4 regions of the Streptomyces sp. NBC_00984 genome follow, and region 2 is predicted to be linked to each of the others. Evidence: riboswitches for the same ligand, from Rfam matches in the RefSeq annotation. Region 2 holds a riboswitch; each other region holds the start of a gene.
The links. A riboswitch is a leader RNA that binds a small molecule or an ion and turns the genes downstream of it on or off. The one in region 2 is predicted to bind cyclic di-AMP.
Positions count from the first base shown of each region.

Region 1: another riboswitch for cyclic di-AMP. It lies ahead of OG520_RS18925 (M23 family metallopeptidase); the one in region 2 lies ahead of OG520_RS05470 (peptidoglycan DD-metalloendopeptidase family protein).
Region 3: another riboswitch for cyclic di-AMP. It lies ahead of OG520_RS03255 (transglycosylase SLT domain-containing protein); the one in region 2 lies ahead of OG520_RS05470 (peptidoglycan DD-metalloendopeptidase family protein).
Region 4: another riboswitch for cyclic di-AMP. It lies ahead of OG520_RS24505 (transglycosylase family protein); the one in region 2 lies ahead of OG520_RS05470 (peptidoglycan DD-metalloendopeptidase family protein).

Region 1 covers NZ_CP108734.1:4,275,339-4,280,777, forward strand. Annotated here, with positions in the region: gene OG520_RS18915 (PrsW family intramembrane metalloprotease) at 1-1,470, shown strand, start outside; gene OG520_RS18920 (aldo/keto reductase) at 1,538-2,482, opposite strand; gene OG520_RS18925 (M23 family metallopeptidase) at 2,697-3,929, opposite strand; cyclic di-AMP (ydaO/yuaA leader) riboswitch at 3,941-4,093, opposite strand; gene OG520_RS18930 (PP2C family protein-serine/threonine phosphatase) at 4,428-5,439, opposite strand, start outside.
Region 2 covers NZ_CP108734.1:1,289,799-1,295,237, reverse strand. Annotated here, with positions in the region: gene OG520_RS05475 (alpha-galactosidase) at 1-1,302, shown strand, start outside; cyclic di-AMP (ydaO/yuaA leader) riboswitch at 1,598-1,754, shown strand; gene OG520_RS05470 (peptidoglycan DD-metalloendopeptidase family protein) at 1,758-2,696, shown strand; gene OG520_RS05465 (SGNH/GDSL hydrolase family protein) at 2,886-3,725, shown strand; gene OG520_RS05460 (STM4011 family radical SAM protein) at 3,776-4,654, opposite strand; gene OG520_RS05455 (STM4012 family radical SAM protein) at 4,663-5,439, opposite strand, start outside.
Region 3 covers NZ_CP108734.1:784,085-789,523, forward strand. Annotated here, with positions in the region: gene OG520_RS03245 (TetR/AcrR family transcriptional regulator) at 1-141, opposite strand, end outside; gene OG520_RS03250 (FAD-dependent monooxygenase) at 228-1,385, shown strand; gene OG520_RS03255 (transglycosylase SLT domain-containing protein) at 1,425-1,913, opposite strand; cyclic di-AMP (ydaO/yuaA leader) riboswitch at 1,918-2,104, opposite strand; gene OG520_RS03260 (ABC-F family ATP-binding cassette domain-containing protein) at 2,752-4,422, shown strand; gene OG520_RS03265 (DUF305 domain-containing protein) at 4,507-5,181, opposite strand; gene OG520_RS03270 (hypothetical protein) at 5,287-5,439, opposite strand, start outside.
Region 4 covers NZ_CP108734.1:5,474,334-5,479,772, reverse strand. Annotated here, with positions in the region: gene eno (phosphopyruvate hydratase) at 1-844, opposite strand, end outside; gene OG520_RS24505 (transglycosylase family protein) at 1,131-1,907, opposite strand; cyclic di-AMP (ydaO/yuaA leader) riboswitch at 1,911-2,082, opposite strand; gene OG520_RS24500 (transglycosylase family protein) at 2,383-3,363, opposite strand; gene OG520_RS24495 (cytochrome P450) at 3,469-4,794, opposite strand; gene OG520_RS24490 (nucleoside triphosphate pyrophosphohydrolase) at 4,928-5,439, opposite strand, start outside.

The DNA.
Region 1 (5,439 bases), 3.0 Mb from region 2:
CCGCTCCTCGAGGAGCAGCGGGTCGGCGAGATCCTGGCTGCCGTGCCGGAGCGCAGGCACTGGCGCTACCGGCCGCGCCGCGTCGGCATGGTGTGGCGCAGCCGGACGTTCCGTATCGCGGCCGTGTTCACGGTGCTCGCGCTCTGCGGTCTGGCGATCCTGGCCCTGGTCCGCGATCAGACCGGCACTCAGGGCTTTCTCGTCGGCCTCGGTCTCGCCGTGCTGCCCGTACCGCTCCTGGTGGCGGCGTTCCGCTGGCTGGACCGGGTCGATCCGGGCCCCTGGCGGAATCTGCTGTTCGCCTTCGCCTGGGGTGCGTTCGCCGCCGCCCTGGTCGCGATCCTCGCGAATTCTTTCGCGACCCGCTGGATAGCCACGGCCACCGCCGACCCGTCCAACGCCGACACCCTCGGTGCCACGGTCATAGCCCCGGTCGTCGAGGAGAGCGCCAAGGCCGCCGCGGCCCTGTTGATCTTCCTGTTCCGAAGACGGGACTTCACCGGGATCGTCGACGGCGTCGTGATCGCCGGCATCACCGCGAGCGGCTTCGCCTTCACCGAGAACATCCTCTACCTCGGCAACGCCTTCGGCGAGGACCAGCAGATCGGCACCTCGGGCGTCGTATCGGTGACGGCCGCGACATTCTTCGTGCGGGCGGTGATGTCGCCGTTCGCGCACCCGCTCTTCACGGTGCTGACCGGCATAGGTTTCGGGCTCGCCGCGGCCGGCTCACGACGCCGGCGCCTCCGCCGCATCGCGCTGCCGCTGCTCGGGCTCGTCCTCGCCATGGGCATGCATTCGCTCTGGAACGGGTCGGCGGTCTTCAGCCCGTACGGCTTCTATGCCGTGTACGGAGTGTTCATGGTCCCGGTCTTCGGCCTGGTGACCTGGCTGGCGATCTGGTCCCGCCTGCGGGAGCTGCGTGCGCTCTGTGCCGAGCTGCCCGCCTACGCGGCGGCGGGCTGGCTGACCCCGGCGGAGCCGCTCGCCCTCTCCTCGATGCGGGCCCGCGGCCTGGCCCGCGACGCGGCCCGCCGACGGTACGCCGTCACCGCCCCGGGAAGCCCGCAGAGCCCGTACGGCCCCGCCCCCGGTTCCTGGCCCGCTGCCCAGCCGAGTGCTCAGGCGAAGGCCGCGGCGAAGGCCCACGGGAAGGCGGCCGCGCAGGCCGTCGCCGAGTACGAGTCGTTCGCGACCTCACTGGCCTCGCTGCGTCTGCAGGCCCGCCGCGGAGCGGCCGGCCCGGACTTCGCCGAACGCGAGCTGGAGCTGCTGCACCACCTCTGGCAACGCAGAGAGGTGGCCGCCCCCGCCCTGGCATACGCGGCCCAGGCGACGGGCCGCCTGCGCCCCTCGTACCCGCCGCCCCCGTGGGCGGTCCCGGCGCCGTACCCGCAGTACGGCGCCGGTTACAACCCATACATGCTGCCGCCACGGCAATCGGCCCGGAACAGGCCGGTTCAGCACTGAGGGCTTCGGCGCACCGCGTCCACGAGGGGCCGCCGCAGGCTCGGGAGCGGTGCGGTCGGTGCGTGTGTCAGGCGGATGCCTCGGTGAGTTCGGCCAGCTGCTGCTCGGTCAGCGAGAGGTCCGCGACGGCCACCAGCGCGGGCAGCTGCTCGACCGTACGGGCCGAGGCGATCGGCGCGGCCACGGTCGGGCGGGACGCGAGCCAGGCCAGCGCGACGGTCGCGATCTGGGCGTCGTGCTCCTGAGCGACCTTGTCCAGCGCGGCCAGGACCTTCTGGCCCCGCTCCGAGTCCCGGTACTGGCCGACGCTCTCGGCCCGCGCGCTCTCCACCGTGGCGCCCGGACGGTACTTGCCGGTGAGGAAGCCGGAGGCCAGGGCGAAGTACGGCACAGCGGCGAGCCCGGCGCGGGCGGCCGTGTCCTGGAGCTCGCCCTCGTAGGTGTCGCGGGAGACCAGGTTGTAGTGCGGCTGCAGGGCCACGTAGCGGGCCAGCCCCTCGCGCTCCGAGAAGTCCAGGGAGGCCTGGAGCCGCTCGGGGCTGATGTTGGAGGCGGCGATCTCCCGGACCTTGCCCTCCTTCACCAGCTGGTCGAGGGCGGTGATGATCTCCTCGACCGGGACGGTCTCGTCGTCGAAGTGCGTGTAGTAGAGATCGATGTGGTCGGTGCCGAGCCGACGCAGCGACGCCTCGGCCGCGGCCTTGATGTTGGCGGGCGCGAGCCCCTGGTACGAGGGGTGGGTGGAGACCTTGGTGGCGACGACGATGTCGGAGCGGTCGGAGCGGCCGGCGAGCCACTTGCCGATGACCGTCTCCGACTCCCCGCCCTCGTTGCCCGGCACCCAGGCGGAGTAGCCGTCGGCGGTGTCGATGAAGTTGCCTCCGGCCGCGACGTACGCGTCCAGCACGGCGAACGACTGCGCCTCGTCCGCGGTCCAGCCGAAGACGTTGCCGCCGAGGGCGAGCGGGAAGACCTGAAGGTCGGAGGAGCCCAGCTTACGAAGAGAAGTCATGGGTGGAACAACGAATTCCGGCGGGTCCGCTATTCCGGGTGCCCGCCGTTCTCCGGACCGGTCGTGACCGATCCCCGCGCCACTCACAACGGATTCCGGACCGGTCGCAGGAGGCCCCCGCAAGAGATCCCCGCACTGCTCACAACAGACCGGCAGCCCTGACGTCGGGGGGTGAGCGTCAGGACTGCCGGGGTTCATCGGGGCGGGCGTCGCCTCAGGGGTTGAGGCCCTTGCCGCGGAGCCAGGCCATCGGGTCGATGCCCGAACCACCGGCGGTGTGGACCTCCAGGTGGAGGTGCGGCCCGGTCACGTTGCCGGTCGCGCCGACCCGGCCGATCGTCTCACCGGTGCTGACCTTCTGGCCGACACCGACGCCGATCGAGGACTGGTGGCAGAACCACAGCTCCGTACCGTCGTCGAGCTCCAGCACCGTGCGGTAGCCGTACGCACCGGACCAGCCGGCCGACTTGACCGTGCCGCTGTGGATGGCCTTGATCGGGGTGCCGGTCGGAGCCGCGAAGTCGAGGCCGGTGTGGTAGCCGGAGGACCACATCGAGCCGGCTTCGCCGAAGGTCGAGGTGATCGTGTACGAGGAGGTCGGGATGGCGTAGCTGGCGGCGAGCTTGGCGAGCCGCAGGGCCTCCGCCTTCTTCTTGGCCTCTTCCTCCGCCTTCTTCTTCTCGGCGGCGGCCTTGGCCTTGGCCTCGCCCTGCTGCTTCTTGGCCTCGGCGGCCGCCTTCTCCGCGGCTTCCTTCTCCTGGGTCGCCTTGGCCTCGGCGGCGGCGGCGTCCTGCTGCTGCTCGGCCTGCTGGAGGATGCGGGCGCGGAGCGCCTCGCCGGCGTCCGTCGCGCCCTGCTCGGCCTCGGCGGTGGTGAGGCCGGCGGTGGTGAGCGGGGCGGAAGCGGCTGCGATCTCGGCCTTGTCCGCCTCGGACTCACCGGAGAACAGGGAGCCCACGCCGGGAAGGGACTTGGCGTCGGGGAGGTTGTCCGAGATGGCGTCGGGCACGGAGATGGAGACCGGCGGCTTGCCCTGCGCGGTGGCCATGCCACCCGCGCCGACCGCCGCTATGACGCCGACACCCAGCACCGTGGAGCTGCGGGCGAGTCCGTTGCGCTGCTTGGCGACGCGGTGCCTGCCGCGTACCGGGCGGACGGACTCCTCGGTGGGGTTCCACTCGTCCCAACCGCGTTCGGACTCAACGTCGTTGCCGTCGGCGCGGAAGTCGGCGCGGAGGTCGGCGCGGAAGTCGCTGCCGAACTCACCGGTGAAGTCGCCGCCCGGCTCGGTGCCGTAGTCGGTTCCGAACGCCGTCGCCGTCCCGGTGGGTGCGAAATCGGCGCCGTGGCCGGAGTCCGGCCGGGGGCCGAAGTCGGCGCCATAACCGGTGCCGTAGTCGGGATCGAACCGGTACGGGGCCTCGGGGGCAGGCTTGTTGGACGCCACGGGGGCGCACTCCTTTCCTTCCTTCTCGCCTACCGGGTTAGCTGACGGGTTCGGAGCAGGAAGGTCTCCTACGGGCCCCTCCGTCTCTCACGAGACACAGGTGTCCGATTCACCCCATGTAGGTGGTTCCCCGGTTCCCTTGCGGAATTCGGCGCTCGCGCACGGTGCCGCCATTGATGACGGCTGGGACGACCGCGCTGCGTTATCGAACGTTAATAGACACCGGGGCCGTATTCCAAGCTGTTCCCACTGATCGTTCACGTCTTTGGCCTGGACTTTACGGGACACAGTCGGGTGGAATCGGACGAGTTGACCGGCCCTCAGCCACTACCCCGATTCTGACGTTGCGTCAAACGTTATGCGGAGCGGCGCCTTTCGATTACGCACGGTGGCATCGCGCGTCCCGCCGCCTCCACATCGCGCGTCCCGCCCCTCGCATCGCCCGTCCCGTCCCCTCACGCCGCCCGTCCCGTCCCCTCACGTCTCGCGCCCCGCCCCTCACGTCGTCTCCGCGCCGACGATCCGCACGGTCCTCCGCCGGTCCGGCTGCCCCTCCGCGGGACGTACGACCGCGAGCAACGCCATGTCGTCGGTCGTCTCGCCGCCCGTGTGCAGCCGCACGTCATCGGTCAGCGCGGACAGCAGCTCCTCGGGCCCCGGAAAGATCCGCCCGCGCAGCCGGGCCGCCGGATCGTAGAAGACCCCGTCGGCGTTCCGCGCCTCGGAGAGGCCGTCCGTGTAGAGGAGCAGGGTCGTCCCGGCCGGCAGATCCCACTCGTCCGTCCGCTCCGCCCACACCCCCAGGCCCATGCCGAGCGGCAGCGCGGGCACGGAGGGCTTCAGCACCTCCAGCGCCCCGTCCGGGTGCAGCAGGATCGGCTCGGGGTGACCGCGGTTGACGATCCGCACCCGGGACAGCCCGGACGGGATCTCGGCCAGCACGGCGGTGATGAAGCCCTCCAGCACATCGAGCCCGCCCCGTCGCGCCTCCTCCCGGGCCAGCGCGCGCTCCAGCCGCCTCGCCACCCCCTCCAGCGAGGACTCCTGCTCGGCCGCCTCGCGGAACGCCCCGATGACCACCGCCACCGTCTCCACGGCGTCGAGCCCCTTGCCCCGTACGTCCCCGACCACCAGCCGCACCCCCCACGGGGTGTCCGAAACGGCGAACAGGTCGCCGCCGACGAACTCGTCCGCCTGCGCCGCCTCGTACCGCGCCGCGACCTGCAGTCCGCCGGTCCGGTCGGCCGGCTGCGGCAGCACCGCGCGCATGGCCGTCGCCGCGACGAACCGCGCGGAGGCCAGCTGCTCGTTGCTGCGCCGCACGACCCCGTTGATCACGACCGCGAGGACCGAGACGGTGCCCAGGGTGAGCAGCTCGATCAGCGGCACGGCCTGCGGCAACGTATTGCTGAACAGCCGCAGCGCGATGACGGCCAGCATCGCGGCGACACCGGTGCGGATGGTGCTGGCCAGCGAGAAGAACGGAGCGGCGATCAGCGGAGCGGCCACG
Region 2 (5,439 bases):
TCGTACACCACGCCCGTGTTCGCCGGTCTGTGGAGCGGTCAGGGGTTCGGCGGGGCCAGCCGCGCCTGGCATGCCTGGCAGTTGGCCCATGTGATCCCGGACGCGGAGAACCTGCGGCCGGTGCTCTACAACTCCTGGGAGGCGACGGGCTTCGACGTCTCGATGGACCAGCAGCGCGCTCTCGCCGAGCGCGCCGCCGCGATGGGCGTCGAGCTGTTCGTGGTGGACGACGCGTGGTTCGGGCAGCGGACCAGTGACGCGGCCGGGCTCGGCGACTGGACGCCGAATCCGGACCGCTTCCCCGGAGGGCTGAAGCCGCTCGCCGACGAAGTGCACGGGCTCGGCATGCAGTTCGGTATCTGGGTCGAACCGGAAATGGTCAACGCCGACAGTGATCTCTATCGCGCGCACCCCGACTGGGTGCAGCACTTCCCCGGCCGGGCGCGGACGGAGTACCGCAACCAGCTGGTGCTCAATCTGGCCCGCCCCGATGTACAGGCATATCTCTGGGAGCAGCTGGACACGCTGCTCTCCGGCACGCCCGTCGACTATGTGAAATGGGATTTCAACCGCTGCTTCACCGATGCGGGCTGGCCGGGCGAGGAGTACCCGCAGAAGCTCTGGATCGAGCACGTGAACGGCCTGTACGCGCTGATCGACCGGCTCAGGGCCGCGCATCCCACGGTCGCGTTCGAGTCCTGCTCGGGCGGCGGCGGCCGGGTCGACCTGGGGATTCTGTCCCGTACGGACCAGGTGTGGACCTCCGACAACACCGATCCGCTCGACCGTCTCGCCATCCAGGAGGGCTTCGGGCACATCCACCCGGCCCGGGTGATGGCCGCCTGGGTCACCGACAGCCCGAACCACCAGCTCAACGGCAGGGTCAGCTCGCTGCGCTTCCGCTTCGTGAGTGCCATGGCCGGTGTGCTCGGGGTCGGCGGGGACCTCACCGAATGGAGCGAGGAGGAGCTGGCCGAGGCGCGGACCTGGGTGGAGCTCTACAAGGAGATCCGGCCGGTCGTGCAGCACGGCGCGCTGTACCGGCTGCGCGAGCCGCGGGGCGGACTGAGCGCGGTCCAGTACGTCCACGGGGCAGAGACCGTGGTCCTGATGTGGCTGGAGGCGCAGCGATACGGGGAGCGGCCCCCGGCCCTGCGGCTGCGCGGGCTCGATCCCGAAGCGACGTACACCTGCCTGGACACGGGGGCCGTGCACCACGGTTCGGCACTGCTGCACCAGGGGCTGCACAGCGGACTTCGGGGCGATCTCGACGCGCGGGTGCTGAGGCTCCGGCGGGGGTGACAGATGGGGCATGTCCGTAATGCGGGCTTTGTCTGAATATGGCCCGCTTGTACGGGAGATGATCGCCGCCTCGTGAGCGGGATCATATCCGTGACGGTGTGTGGTGAGGGACGAGTTGGGCATTCCGTGCGCGGCGCGGAAAGCCAAGATCCTTAATCCACGGAGTGTGACCGGAATTCCGCGCCGATTTCCCGGCGCGGATTCCGGCATGGAACCTGTGGCTTGTTCTCGTCGTCCCGACTCGCTTACGGTCACCGTCAATCCGGACGGACCGCCTAATCCTGCCGCCGCCCGGAATTCACATCCACTCATCGCGTGGCAGGAGCGGGGGAACCAGGTAAGCCGCCGACCGGAGAAATCCGGCCGGCTCGGGGTGAAGTCGCGCTCAGCGCGGCCGGGCATCTCCAGCCCGAACCCGACAGCTCACCTCGCAGGCGCCGGAGAGGAAATACGCCATGCCCATATCGGGTAAGCACCGCCGTCCGAAGTTCGGCCCCATCGCCCGTGGCGTCGCCGCGGCAGGCGCCGGTGGCGCCGTCCTCGCGCTGCCGCTGCTCGGTGCCACCGGTGCCCACGCCGCGGAGCAGGCCGCCCCGGCCGCCGCGCCGCAGTCGGCCGCCGTCACGCACGCCGAGCCGGTCGCGCAGAAGCAGGCCGCCACCACGACGTACTCCGTCGTCTCCGGCGACTACCTGTCGAAGATCGCCGCCGAGCACAAGATCAAGGGCGGCTGGGAGAAGCTGTACCAGGACAACCGCAAGGTCGTCGGCGAGAACCCCGGCCTGATCTTCCCGGGCATGAAGCTGACCCTCGGCGCCAAGGCGACCGGCGACGCCGTGGCCACCGGTGCCGGCGCCGGCTCGGCCCTCCCGTCGAAGGCGCCCTCGGCTCCCTCGAAGGCCGCGGAGAAGTCCGCCCCGGCCAAGTCCGTGACCGCCGTCCCGCAGTCCAAGGCCCCGGCCTCCGCTCCGGCCGCCCAGAGCAGCGGCTCCGGCTACGTCCACCCGGTCCCCGGCAACCACACCACCAACTACCGCGCCTCCGGCTCCAACTGGTCCAGCGGCAGCCACACCGGGATCGACTTCCCCGTCTCCACCGGCACCAGCGTGAAGGCCATCACCTCCGGCACCGTCGTCGCCGCCGGCTGGGGTGGCGCGTACGGCAACCAGGTCGTCATCAAGCACACCGACGGCCACTACTCGCAGTACGGCCACCTGTCCTCCCTCTCCGTCTCGGTGGGCCGGGCCGTGAGCGCCGGTCAGCAGGTCGGCCTCTCCGGCGCCACCGGCAACGCCACCGGCCCGCACCTGCACTTCGAGGTCCGCACGGGCCCGGCGTACGGCTCGGACATCGACCCGATCGCCTTCCTGGCCTCGCACGGCATCTACGTCTGAGCGGAACGGCCGGGCAGCTGAGCAACAAAGCATGACCTGAGCAACACGGAAGGGGCGGTGCGCGGCGGCGCACCGCCCCTTCCGCTTATTCCCCCTTTACCAAAACCTGACCGGGTGGTCTATCTCACCACCCGTCAACCCCATATTACGGTCGCGTAGGTCACATTCAGCGGTGCAGGATAAGCGTTTGTGGCAGACGATTCGAGAAAAAACCAACGTGGCGTCATCAACCGACAGGGCGTCATCGGGTCGTACGCGGCGATTGGCGACAGCTTCACCGAGGGAGTCGGCGACCCCGGCCCGGACGGGACCTTCGTCGGCTGGGCGGACCGATTCGCGGTACTCCTCGCGGACCAGCTCCCGGACCCCGATGCGGGCACCGAAGGTTCCGCGCACGGGAATTTCAGGTACGCCAATCTCGCCGTACGCGGACGCCTCCTCGACCAGATCGTCGAGGAGCAGGTACCGCGCGCCAAGGAGCTCGCACCCGACCTGGTGAGCTTCTGCGCGGGCGGCAACGACATCATCCGGCCGGGCACCGACCCCGACGACGTGGCCGAGCGCTTCGAGCGCGCGGTCGCGGAGCTGACCGAAGCGGTCGGCACGGTCATGGTCACCACCGGCTTCGACACCCGTGGCGTTCCCGTGCTGCGCCATCTGCGCGGCAAGATCGCCACGTACACCGCCCATGTACGGGCCATCGCCGACCGCTACGACTGCCCGGTCCTCGACCTGTGGTCGCTGCGGTCCGTCCAGGACAGGCGCGCCTGGGACGACGACCGGCTCCATCTGTCGGCCGAGGGACACACCAGGGTCGCGCTGCGCGCCGCCCAGGTCCTCGGCATCGATGTGCCGGCCGACCCCGACCAGGAATGGCCCCCGCAGGCACAGCGCGGCACCCTCGAAGTACGGCGCGACGACATCCACTGGGCGCGGGAGTACCTGGTTCCGTGGATCGGCCGGCGGCTGCGCGGCGAGTCCTCGGGCGACCACGTCGAGGCGAAGCGGCCGGACCTCCTGCCGCTCTAGACAGATGTCCGCGCCCCGTGCTGCCGCCGCTCGCCGGACCGGCCTGAACCTCAGACCGGTCCGGCGAGCGACGACAGCGGAGCGGCCGGTATCCGCTCCAGCACACCGCCCGCGAAGACGTCGTACAGCGGCAGCGTCTCCAGGTGCACGTAGCCGATGTGGCAGTCGCAGACCGCCAGCGGACAGGCGCGCGGACCGAGGGCCCGCCGGTAGCTCCCGTCGTAGAGATTGCCGAGCTCCGCCGGTACGAAATGGCAGCGCCGCACGGTGCCGTCACCGTCCACCGAGATGACCGACTCGCCGGTCCGGCAGGGCAGCCCGGCCGACCGGTGCGGATGCCGGCTGTACGGGAAGAGCGGGTCGACGGCCGTCCAGCGGTCCGCCTCCTCGTCCGTGTAGGTGTGGCCCTCCGCCGCGTTCACCCAGAGATAGACCTCGTCCGGCAGCGCCGCGCGCAGCTGCCGCGCCTCGTCGAGGTGGTCGTCGAGCCCGACGACACCGACACTGTGCCGGATGCCGAGCGCGGTCAGCTCCCGGCACTTGGTGAGGAACCGCTCGTACGGCGTCTGCCCCGGGTGGTACGTGCACCACAGGGCGATCTTCTCGCGGCCCGCCTCACCGGCCTCGGCCAGCCACCCCGTGCGGCTGCTGATGTTGGTCTGGATCGCGACCCGGCGGATGTGCGGCAGCCGCGCCAGCTCGACCAGGGCGCGGCGGTACCAGGAGCGGACCAGCCCCTCGCCCCACGGCGTGAACAGGATCGAGAGCCGGTCACCGGTCTGCGCCGCGGCCCACGCCGTGAACCGCTCCAGCGCGGCACGGTCGGCACGCAGCTGTTCCGGGCTGTCGCGCCGCTTGGCGAACGGGCAGTACGGGCAGTCGTAGTCGCACGACGCGAGCGGGCCGCGGTAGAGGATCGTCAGGTCCATGGGCGCGCTCACTTCAGCTCGTACGCGGCCATCGCGGCCCGTACATCGGGGGAGAAGAGTTCCGGGCCCAGGGCGTCGGAGTGGGCCAGGCCCTCGGGGGACAGCCGCAGCAGTCCGGACGCCCCGGCCGACGCGTCGAGCCAGCCGCGCGCTTCGAACCGGGCCAGCTCCAGGCGGAAGTCGTCGCCCGGCGAGGTACCGAACCGCTCCCGGTAGTCGGTCAGTCGCAGCCCCTCGGCCTGGAGGACCGACTGGAGGAGGTGGCGCCGGCGGGCCTCGTCGCCGTCGACGTACCGTCCGACCTCCGCGCGGGAGAAGTCCTCGGCGGCGGCGTAGCCGTCGATGATCGCCCGCACCTCCCGCATCTCCACCGCGTAGTCGAAGGAATAGTGCAGCTCCGTGGTGTACGAGCGGGCGCCGCACCCCAGGCCGATCATGCCGTCGGTCTGGCAGGCGTAGTCGTCGGGGCCGTCCGTCCGCGGGGCGTCGGCGCGGCGGAACATCCGCATCGAGACCTGCTCGTAGCCGTAGGCCAGGAGATGGTCCCGGCCCGCGCGGTACAGCCGCAGCCGCTGCTCGTCCCAGGCCGCGTCCGCCGACGCCCCGCCGTCCGCGTCGAGCCGTCCCAGACCGGTCAGCGGGCGCACGTACAACGGATAGAGATACAGCTCCTCCGGCTGCCAGCCGAGCGCCGCGTCCAGCGAAGCGCGCCAGCTGTCCTCGGTCTGCCCGTCGATGCCGTAGATCAGGTCGATGTTGAGGACCGGGATGCGGGCATCGCGTAT
Region 3 (5,439 bases), 510 kb from region 2:
GGTACGGAAGTACGCCGAGGTGGTGCCCGGCGGCAGGTCCGCCGCCCGGTCCACGGCCCGGTGGGTCAGGCCGCGCATCCCTGCCTCGGCCAGCACGTCGATGGCGGCATCGGCGAGGAGGGTTCGTCGATCTGTGGTCATCCCCCTTTCTACACCTGTAGAGACTGCGTAGTACTCTCCTTCTACAGGCGTAGAAGGCCTGGGCGGCGCAGGAGAGGGGACCCGGCATGGGCAACAGCGCGGTGGTTGTCGGCGGAGGCATCGGCGGACTGGCCGCCGCGATCGGGCTGCGACTCATCGGCTGGGAGGCGACGGTCGTCGAGCGCGCCCGCACCCTCGACGACGCGGGCGCGGGCATCTCCCTGCATGCGAACGGCCTGCGCGCACTGGACGCCCTCGGCGTCGGCGGGCCGGTGCGTGCGGCAGCACGGCCGCAGTACACCGGCGGCACCCGCACCCCGGGCGGACGTCTGCTGGCACGCATGGACGGAGCCGCACTGGAGCGCGAGCTGGGGACCCCGATCGTGGGCATCCCCCGGGCCACGCTGCACCGGCTGCTGCGCGAGGCACTGCCTCCCGAGTCCCTGCTCGTCGGAGCCGAGGTGACGTCCGTCGACCGCTCCGACGCCTCGCGGGTGCGCCTCACCGCCGGTGACACCCTCCTCGACGCGGATCTGGCCGTGGCCGCCGACGGCATCGGCAGCGGATTGCGCTCCCGGCTCTTCCCGGGGCACCCCGGTCCGGCCTACAGCGGCTCGACCGTGCTGCGCGCCATCACCGAGTCCCCGGTCGGCCTGAGTACCGACTTCGAGCTCACCTGGGGGCCGGGGGCCGAGTTCGGCCACATCGCCTTCACGGACGGCCGGGCCGAGTGGCACGCGGTGCTCAACGCCCCTGCCGGTGTGCGCCATCCGGATCCCCTTGCCGAGGTCCGCCGCAGGTTCGGCGGCTGGCACGACCCCATTCCCGCGCTGCTGGCGGCAACCCGGCCCGACGCCGTCCTGCACCATGACGTCGACGAACTGGTCGTCCCGCTCCCTTCCTACGCGGTGGGCCGGGTCGCCCTGCTCGGCGATGCGGCCCATGCCATGACACCGCACCTCGGCCAGGGGGCGTGCCAGGCCCTGGAGGACGCGGCGACACTGGCCGCCGCACTCCGCACCGAGCCCACTGTCGAGTCGGCGCTCGGCCGCTACGACGCCGAACGCCGGCCCCGCAGCCAGTCGGTCGCCCGAGCCGCCCGCCGGGCCGGTCGGATGGGTCAGCGGCTGTCCCGGCCGGCGGCCGTCGCGCTGCGCAACACGGCGCTGCGCCTCGCACCGTCCCGCGTCACCGTCCGCACGATCCTGCGCCATGCCGACTGGACGCCCCCGCGGCTGGGGTGACCGCGGGGGCGACGGCCCGGAGACCGCCCGTTCCGTATGTCAGTAGGCCCCGGAGACGTTGTCGATGGAGCCGTACTTGGCGGCCGCGTAGTTGCACGCTGCCGTGATGTTGGCGACGGGGTCGTAGCTGTCCATCGCCGTGCCGGGCACGTGGTAGGCCCGGAACGTCGGATCGATGATCTGGAGGAGGCCCTTGGACGGCGTTCCGGCGGCGGCGTTCGAGTCCCATTTGTTGATGGCGAGGGGATTGCCGGAGGACTCGCGCATGACGTTGCGGTGGATGCCGTTGTAGCTGCCGGGGATGCCGTGCTGGGCCATGACGGCCAGCGACTCCTTGATCCAGCCGTCCAGATCGTCGGTGTACGCCGCGGTCGGCGCGGCGGCACGGACGGTCTGCGCCGGCGCCGCCGAGGCGGCGTGGGCACCGATCAGCGGAAGCACGAGTACGGCGGCACCCGTGCCCAGGGCGATGAAGCCCCTGGTCAGCGAGGTGGGCCTGCGACGACGGTACGTACCCGTTGAGGTCATGATGGATTCCTCTCCGTCGCCTGCGAGGTGAGCTGTCGGGTTCGGGCTGGAGATGCCTGGCCGCACACGAATGCGACTTCACCCCGAGCCGTTCCGGATACCGGATCGGCGGCTTACCTGGGTTCCCCGCTCCTGCCGTACACGAGTGGATGGGAATGCCGGGCGGCGGCAGGATTCGGCGTTCCGTCCGGATTGACGGTGACCGTAGGCGAGAAGGACCGAAAGGGACAAGCCCCTGATTTCCGAACGCAATTCACTTACAAGATCGAGTCATCGGAATCGGGGTAATCCACCTCACATGGAACGGTTCGCTTTCCTTGCGCGGAAAGGGAACCGAATTGCACGGTGCGACATTCGAGGGCTCGAACGTGACTCGCGCCACGAAATCCCAAAAGGGGCATATCGCCCTATGCCCGAAAGCAACAATTGCATCAAATGCCCCCTAATCGCCCAAAAGGGCAACTGCCCTGGATCGCACACACAGCGCTTACGCGTCGTCGTTCGAGGCCCACGCCCAGGCCCCACCCGAAACCGCGAGGCATTGCCATGGCATTGCCATCGCTCCTCCCCGTGGTTAAGGTTTTGATGTCCTGTTGTCTCCGATAGAGGTGGACGTTGCGCATCTGAGGTTCGCGAACATCGCGCCGTACGGCACAGCCCGTACGCCCGTCACGCTGTAGCAGCGCTCCGCGCTGCCCGTGACCCCGCGTGGATGCGACCTCGGTGCATGAACCGTCCCTCTGTCTTCCGGACGCCGCACCTTTCTCTGCTGCTCGGTCGCCGCGTGGTGCTCGCATACGAAGCCCCCATCACTGCGCTTGCGAATGCGAGGAACACCATGGCGACACCCACCACCCCCCACGCCTCCCTCACCTGCTCGGCCCTGTCCTTCCGGTGGCCGGACGGCACGACCGTCTTCGACGGCCTCTCGCTCAGCATCGGCCGGGGCCGCATCGGTCTCGTCGGCACCAACGGCGCGGGCAAGTCCACACTGCTGCGGCTGCTCGCCGGTCGGCTGCGCCCGTCCCAGGGCTCGGTGACCGTGGGCGGCAGCCTCGCCCACCTTCCGCAGAACATCACCCTCGACACGACACTGCGGGTGGACCGGGCCCTGGGCATCGCCGAACGGCGCGACGCGCTGCGTGCCATCGAGGCCGGCGACGTCGACGAGAAGCACTTCGAGAGGATCGGCGACGACTGGGACGTGGAGGAACGGGCCCTGGCGACACTGGGCTCACTCGGACTCGGCGGCGTGGAACTGGACCGCACCGTCGGCCAGTTGTCCGGCGGGGAGACTGTCCTGCTGCGCCTGGCAGCGCTGCTGCTGGAGCGTCCCGATGTCCTCCTCCTGGACGAGCCCACCAACAACCTCGACATGTTCGCGCGCCGGAGGCTCTACGAGGCCGTCGACTCCTGGCGCTCGGGCGTACTGGTCGTGGTCAGCCATGACCGCGAACTGCTGGAGCGCATGGACCGCATCGCCGAACTGCGCGCCGGGTCCGTGAACTGGTACGGCGGTGGCTGGTCCGCGTACCAGGAGGCCGTGGCCACCGAACAGGAGGCCGCCGGACGGATGTTGCGGGCCGCGGAAGCCGATGTGCGCCGCCAGAAACGCGAGTTGGAGGAGACCCAGGTGAAGCTGGCCCGACGCCAGAGGAACGGCAGGAAGATCGAGGCCGAGGGGAGCCTCCCGAAGATCCTGGCCGGCCGCCGCAAGCGGTCCGCGCAGGAGTCGGCGGGCAAACTTCGCGGCGTCCACGAGGAGCGGCTCGGCGAGGCGCGCGAGCGCCGGGAGGAGGCCGCGGACGCGATCCGCGACGATGCCGAGATCCGCGTGAGTCTTCCCCACACGGCGGTGCCCGCCGGACGCAGCGTGTTGAACCTGCACGAGTTGCGCCCCCGGTTCGGCAGGCTGCGCGAGGGCAGTCTCCGGGTGCAGGGACCCGAGCGGATCGCGCTCGTCGGTCGCAACGGCGCCGGGAAGACGACACTGCTGCGCACGATCACCGGTGAGCTGGCCCCCTTGTCCGGCGAGGCCAGGACCTTCGTGCCGACGCGGTTCCTTCCGCAGCGGCTCGATGTGCTGGACGAGGAGCTGAGCGTCGCGGCGAACGTGGCCCGCATGGCGCCCGGGGTCACCGACAACCACATCCGTGCCCAGCTCGCGCGCTTCCTGTTCCGGGGGAAGCGCGCGGAGCAGCCGGCGGGCACGCTGTCGGGCGGAGAACGCTTCCGTGCCGCCCTCGCGGCGACGATGCTCGCCGCACCGGCCCCGCAACTGCTGATGATGGACGAACCGACCAACAACCTCGACATCGCCAGCGCGCGGCAGCTGACCGGTGCGCTGGAGTCCTACGAGGGCGCACTGCTGATCGCCAGTCACGATCTGCCGTTCCTCGAATCGGTCGGCATCACCCGGTGGCTGCTGGTCGCGGAGGAGCTCCGGGAGACCACCGCACAGGAGGTGGGTGATCTGCTGGCGGCGCCGGAGCACGCGAGCCCGGCCTGATCGGGACGAGAGGCCCGAGGGTGCGGGCCTTCGCATGACGGCATCCGGACCGTCATGCGAGGGAGGCCCGCACCCCTGCCGGGATCAGAGCCGGTCGATGATCTTGTTCATCTGCTCGATCTCGGCGGTCTGAGCCGTGACGACAGCGCCGGCGAGCTTCTTCGCGTCGACGTTGTCGCCGTTCTTCTGCTCGTCCTCGGCCATGGTGACCGCGCCTTGGTGGTGGCCGATCATGAGCTGGGCGAACTTCTTGTCGAAGTCCCTGCCCTTGGCGGCCGCCAGGTCGCCCATGTCCTTGCCGGACATCATTCCGGGCATTCCCGAGCCGTCCGAGCCGTGGTCCATCCCGGGCATGTCACCCATCGAGGACGAGGACGCGGGCAGCGGCCTGCCCCACGAAGTCAGCCAGCCCTTCATCGTGTTGATCTCGGGGTCCTGGGCCTTCTCGATCGCGGTGGCCAGCTTCTTGATCTCGGGGTCGGAGGCGCGGCCGTCGGCCAGCTTCGCCATCTCGATGGCCTGCTGGTGGTGCGGGATCATCTGCTGCGCGAACGTCACGTCCGCGTCGTTGAACGCACCGCCGGGGGTGGCCGGTGCGGAGGCGTTGCGCGAGCCGTGGTTCATGCCGGGCATGGACGAACCGTCGGACTTCGAGCCGTCGGAGGAACCGCAGGCCGCCAGCGTCAGAGCGAGGGCGGCGACGGTACCGGCGGCCGCGAGCGTGCGGCGGCGGACAGCAGAGGACAGGGAAGCGGACATCACGGATTCTTTCCAGGTGGATGCGCCACGTCCGTGGCGCGCGAAAGGGGCAGGGTCGTCCGGCCGGTCCGGCCCCGGGGGGGGCCGTGGACCGGCGGATTCCTGTCACGTCCGCGCGATGCACACCTGGAGCAGCAGATCTCTGCCGGCGAACGGCGGTCCCCGCCGCGCCGGTCCGCGTACGGCCGTACGGCGCCCGGCGAGCGCCCGAACGGCCAGGAGCACCAGACCCAGCGCCATCAGCAGCGGCAGCACCCG
Region 4 (5,439 bases), 4.2 Mb from region 2:
TGGAGACCAGCGGGTACGCGGAGACGAGCTCCTCGTAGTACTCGGTCATCTCGGCGGCCGAGCGGGACTTGCCCTCGAACTCGTACTTGCCGTCCTTGTAGAACTCGGACGCGGCGACGTCGAGCGCGAGCGCGATGTCCTTGCCCGGGGCGTAGCCGGCTTCCTTGATGGCCTCGACGATGAGGTCGAGGGCGGCGCGGTTGGACTCCAGGTTCGGCGCGAAGCCGCCCTCGTCGCCGAGACCGGTCGAAAGACCCTTGGTCTTCAGGACCTTCTTCAGCGTGTGGTAGACCTCGGCGCCCCAGCGCAGTGCCTCGGAGAAGGACTCCGCGCCGATCGGCGCGATCATGAACTCCTGGATGTCCACGTTGGAGTCGGCGTGCGAACCGCCGTTGAGGATGTTCATCATCGGAACGGGCAGCAGGTGCGCGTTCGGGCCGCCGAGGTAGCGGAACAGCGGCAGGTCCGAGGCCTCGGAGGCGGCGTGGGCGACAGCCAGCGAGACGCCGAGGATGGCGTTGGCGCCGAGCGAGCCCTTGTTCTCGGTGGCGTCCAGGTCGAACATCGCCTGGTCGATCAGCCGCTGCTCGGTGGCGTCGTAGCCGACGAGCTCCGGGCCGATCTGCTCGATCACGGCGAGGACGGCCTTCTCGACGCCCTTGCCCTGGTAGCGGTTGGGGTCACCGTCGCGAAGCTCGATGGCCTCGAACGCACCGGTGGAGGCGCCGGACGGAACGGCAGCACGGCCCGTGCTGCCGTCGTCGAGGCCGACCTCTACCTCGACCGTGGGGTTTCCACGGGAGTCGAGGATTTCCCGGGCTACGACGACGTCGATGGACGGCACGAGGCATCTCCTTCTGGGATATGACGCTGGTTGTGCAGGGTCACTTTGGCCTTGCGACAAGAGCCTAACCGGCCCGGCCCGCTGAGCCCGACGACCGCCCGACCCCTGGGACGAAAAAGGACCCGAGGACGCACATTGCCGGGCAAACAGGCAGAAATTTACTGGCCAGTAACTACAACACTTGAACGGTCCGGCGCTCCCCCGAGCGCGGACGGCCGAACCCCGGCCCGGCGCATACGGGGGAATGCGCGCCGGGCCGGGGTGCTCGGGGAGGAGAGAGCCTCGACTACTTCGTCAGGTGCAGCTGCTGACCCGGGTAGATCAGGTCGGCGTCCTTGACGATGTCCTTGTTCAGCTCGAACAGCTGCTGCCAGCCGCCCTCGACCTTGTGGTCGGCCGCGATCTCGCTGAGGGAGTCGCCGGAGACGACCTTGTACTCGCCGTCACCCTTCTCGACCTTCTCGCCGGTCGGGGTGGTGACGGTCTTCTTCGACTCGGCCTGCGGGGCGGCGGAGCGCTCCGAGCGGGAGGCGGCGGGGGCCTCGGTGCGCTCGCTCTGCTTCGGCTGGGCCTGCTGGACCGGCTGCGACTGCTGCTTCGGGGCAGCCGGGGCGCTCTGCTGCTCGGAGGCGCCGGAGCTCGCGGTGGAGTTCGAGGAGGAGCCGGTGTTGACGCCCGGGTCGACACCGTCGCTGGTCAGGTTGCCGGCGCCGGCGCAGGACCAGGCACCCGGGCCCTGCATGTCGAGGAGCCTCTCGGCGGTGGCGATCTGCTGGGCCTTGGTGGCCAGGTCGGCACGGGCGGCGTACTGCGTACCGCCGGCGGCGGCCCAGCTGGACTGCGAGAACTGCAGACCGCCGTAGTAGCCGTTGCCGGTGTTGATCGACCAGTTGCCGCCGGACTCGCACTGGGCGACGGCGTCCCAGGTGGCGACGGAGGCGGCGGAGGCGCTGGTCGCACCCATCAGGGGCACGGCGACGGCGGCACCGGCGACACCGGCGAGCGTGGCGATACGGACGGCCTTGGACGGGCGGCGGTGCTTGCCCTTGCTGGAAAGCAGCATGGAACTTCTCCTCACCGACGCCTACGAGGTGAGCTGTCGGGTTCGGGCCAAGTGAGTTGCCCGGTCGCACGTCCTAGCACGCGACTTCACCCCAAGCCGGTCCTGATACGTCTTTCGACGATCGGGCCCGGCGCTTACCTGGGTCCCCCGCTCCTGCCTACGGCGCTTTACGCGTCTGTTCCCTTCGACCGACGGCAGGATTCGGCGTGACGGTCGACGGGGCCCGCGGTGCGAGCGGTTCCGACCGTAAACATACGCAACCCCCACATTCAAAGATGGACACATCGGACAATCAACCCGTACTTGCATCTGAAGAACCGTCGTTTCCGCAGGTGGGACGTGATGCGGAAGGGCCTCCCGGGCGCGACACGCCAGTTGACGCAAAGAGACCCATGTCTCACTTACGCATAAGTGGACATAGGTCCCTGAACTACCCCGATTTTTGAGGTGCTTTTAGGCGATTATCAGACTGCCTTCACTGGGCCTTCACATCGAGATCGAGGCTCTGGCCAGGAAGGATGAGGTCCGGGTCGGAGCCGACGGCACCCTTATTGGCCTCGTAGAGCGCGGGCCAGCCTCCAGGGACCTTCTGTGCATCAGCAATCGACCAGAGGTTGTCGCCGGGCCGGACGGTGTACGCGTCGTCAGCCGTCGGCTCGGCCGTGTCGCGCGCGCCGTTGCCGCCGCGGGAGGCGTGGCGGCCCGACTCACGGCCACCGCCGTCCGTGCCGCGGCTCCCCTCGGTGGCCGGCGTGCCGCGGTGCTTGCCACCCGCATCACCGGACGAGTCGGGTGAATCGGACGTGTCGCGGGGCGCACCGGAGGACGCTCCGGGAGACGGAGCGGTCGAAGCCGAGGACTTCGGGGACTTCGGGGACTTCGGGGACGGCGAGGCCTTCCCTGACGGCTTGTCGGCCCCGTCCGAGCCGTCCGAGCCGTCCACGGCGTCCGAGCCGCCCGAGGCGCTCCCGGACGGCGTGGCGTCGTCGGACGGGGCCGCCGACGCGTCGTCAGCCGGCTTCGCGCTCCCGGTCGGGTCGTCGGCGGGAACGGAGCCCGGGTCGACCCCCGGCAGCGTGCCGTCCACCGCGAGGCCGGAGATGACCGCACAGCTGGGCCAGGCCTGCGGGCCCCGGCCGTCCAGGACCTCCTCGGCCACCGCTATCTGCTGCGCCCGGCTGGCGAGGTCGGCGCGCTCCGCGTACGCCTCACCGCCGTACGCCTTCCAGGTCTCCGGCGAGAACTGCAGGCCGCCGTAGTGGCCGTTCCCGAAGTCGGCACTCCACGATCCGCCGCTCTCGCACTCGGCCACCCGGTCCCAGGTCGTGGCGTCGGCCGCGTGCGCACCGGACGCGCCGAGCAGCGGGATGGCGATGGCCGATCCGGTCACGCCCGCGGCGACGACGATGGCGGGTGCCTGACGGGGGCGACGGTGTCTGCCGTTCGCGGAGCCCATGGGGTTGCCTTCCGTGTGACTGACATGTGACTGGTGAGTCGAACGGTGAACCTAGCGGGACTCGAACGCGCATCACAAGTCGATGCAGCACAGATCACGTGAAAGTCACAGAATTGACGGAGCGTCAGTTCCGGTGGTCGCGGGCCCCGGCGTGAACTCCACGGGGAGCGTGCGAAGTCCACGCATGATGAGCCCGCCACGCCACCGCAAATCGGTAGGTTCCACCGCAAGCCGCAGGTCCGGAAGGCGGTTCAGAAGCGTGGCGAGCGCGGTCTGTCCCTCCAGCCGGGCGAGCGGCGCTCCCAGGCAGTAGTGGATGCCGTGCCCGTATCCGAGGTGCTGATTGTCACGCCGTGCGAGGTCGAGCGTGTCGGGGTCCTCGAAGCGCTCCGGGTCGCGGTCGGCCGCGGCGAGCACCACGAGCACGGGGTCCCCGGCCGCGATGTCCTGCCCGCCGAGCGTCAGCGCTTCGGTGGCGAACCGCCAGGTGGCCAGCTCCACCGGGCCGTCGTACCGCAGCAGTTCCTCGATCCCGGTCTCCAGCAGCCCGCTCTCCCCCGAGTCGAGCGCGTGCTGGAGCCGTTCCCGCTGCCCGGGGTTGCGCAGCAGCGCGTAGACCCCGTTGCCGATGAGATTGACCGTCGTCTCGAATCCGGCGAAGAGCAGGATGAAGGCCATGGCCGCGGCCTCGTTCTCGGTGAGGTGCTCGCCGTGGTCGCTGGCCCGGATCAGCCCGGAGATCAGGTCGTCCCCCGGGTTCTCCCGCTTGCGGTGGATCAGTTCGGCGAGATAGCCGCGCATCTTCTTCACCGATCTGGCCACCCCGCCGCGCGGACCGCCGCCGTGGCGGATCATCATGCCCGCCCAGTCCCGGAAGTCGTCCTGGTCCTCGGGCGGGACGCCGAGCAGATCGCAGATCGCGTAGATGGGGAGCGGGAAGGCGAAGTCGTGGATGAGGTCCGCCTTCCCCTCCTCGATGAAACGGTCGATGAGGCGGTCCGTCAGTTCCTGCACGCGCGGCGCGAACTCGGCGACCCGGCGCGGGGTGAACGCCTTGGAGACGAGGCGGCGCAGCCGGGTGTGGTCGGGCGGGTCGATGTTCAGCAGATGCGTCATCAGCTCGGCCTTGCGCTCGCCCGGGATGCCGGTCTTCCCCTTGGCGTGCGCCGGCTCGGCGTGGTGCGCCGGGTTCTTGGAGAGCCGGGAGTCGGCGAGCGCCTGCCGCGCGTCCGCGTACCGGGTCACGAGCCAGGCCTCGACACCGCTGGGCAGTGCGGTCCGGTGCACGGGGCTGTGCTCGCGCAGCCAGGCGTACGCCGGGTACGGGTCGGTGGCGAACTCCCAGGTGAAGAGTTCGGGTGCGCCGACGGGGCAGGCGGCGGGCTGATCGGTGGGGTGGTCGGCGGGACGGTCGGCGGGGCTGTGGTTCACCCCCCGACGTTATCCGTTGCCCCCGAATGTCATCCGGCGCCCTCCGGCACGGTCCGTCGTCGCCCTCCGGCACGGTCCGTTCCGTCGCACTCCGGGGCTAGGGCCTGTCCGGCGGATCAGGGCCGGACAGGCCCTAGGCGTTGCCCTCCGCCGTCCTGATGGCGTCGCGGTAGGCGCGGCCCGCGGCCCTCAGTGCGGCCTCGGGGTCGATACCGTCCTGCTCGGCGCGTACGGCGAGGGCGAGGAGCTCGTAGCCGATGCCGTCGCCGGTGGGGAGCGGCACGTCGAGCCCCGCGGTACGGACCCGGCCGGCCAGCTTCGCCGCCAGGGCCAGACCGGGCTGGCCGAGCGGGACTCCGTCGGTGACCGAGTCGCGCTGCTTCTCGATGGCCTTGGTCCGCAGCCAGTGCGCGTGCACGTCCTCCGGGGTCTCGGCGCTCTCGTCGCCGAAGACGTGCGGATGGCGGTGGATCAGCTTCTCGACGAGGGTCGCGGCCACGTCGTCGACGGAGAACGGCTCCTCCTCGTCTTCCTCGGCGATCCTGGCGTGGAAGACGACCTGGAGGAGTACGTCGCCGAGTTCCTCGCGCAGTTCGTCGCGGTCGCCGTCCTCGATCGCCTCGACGAGTTCGTACGCCTCCTCGA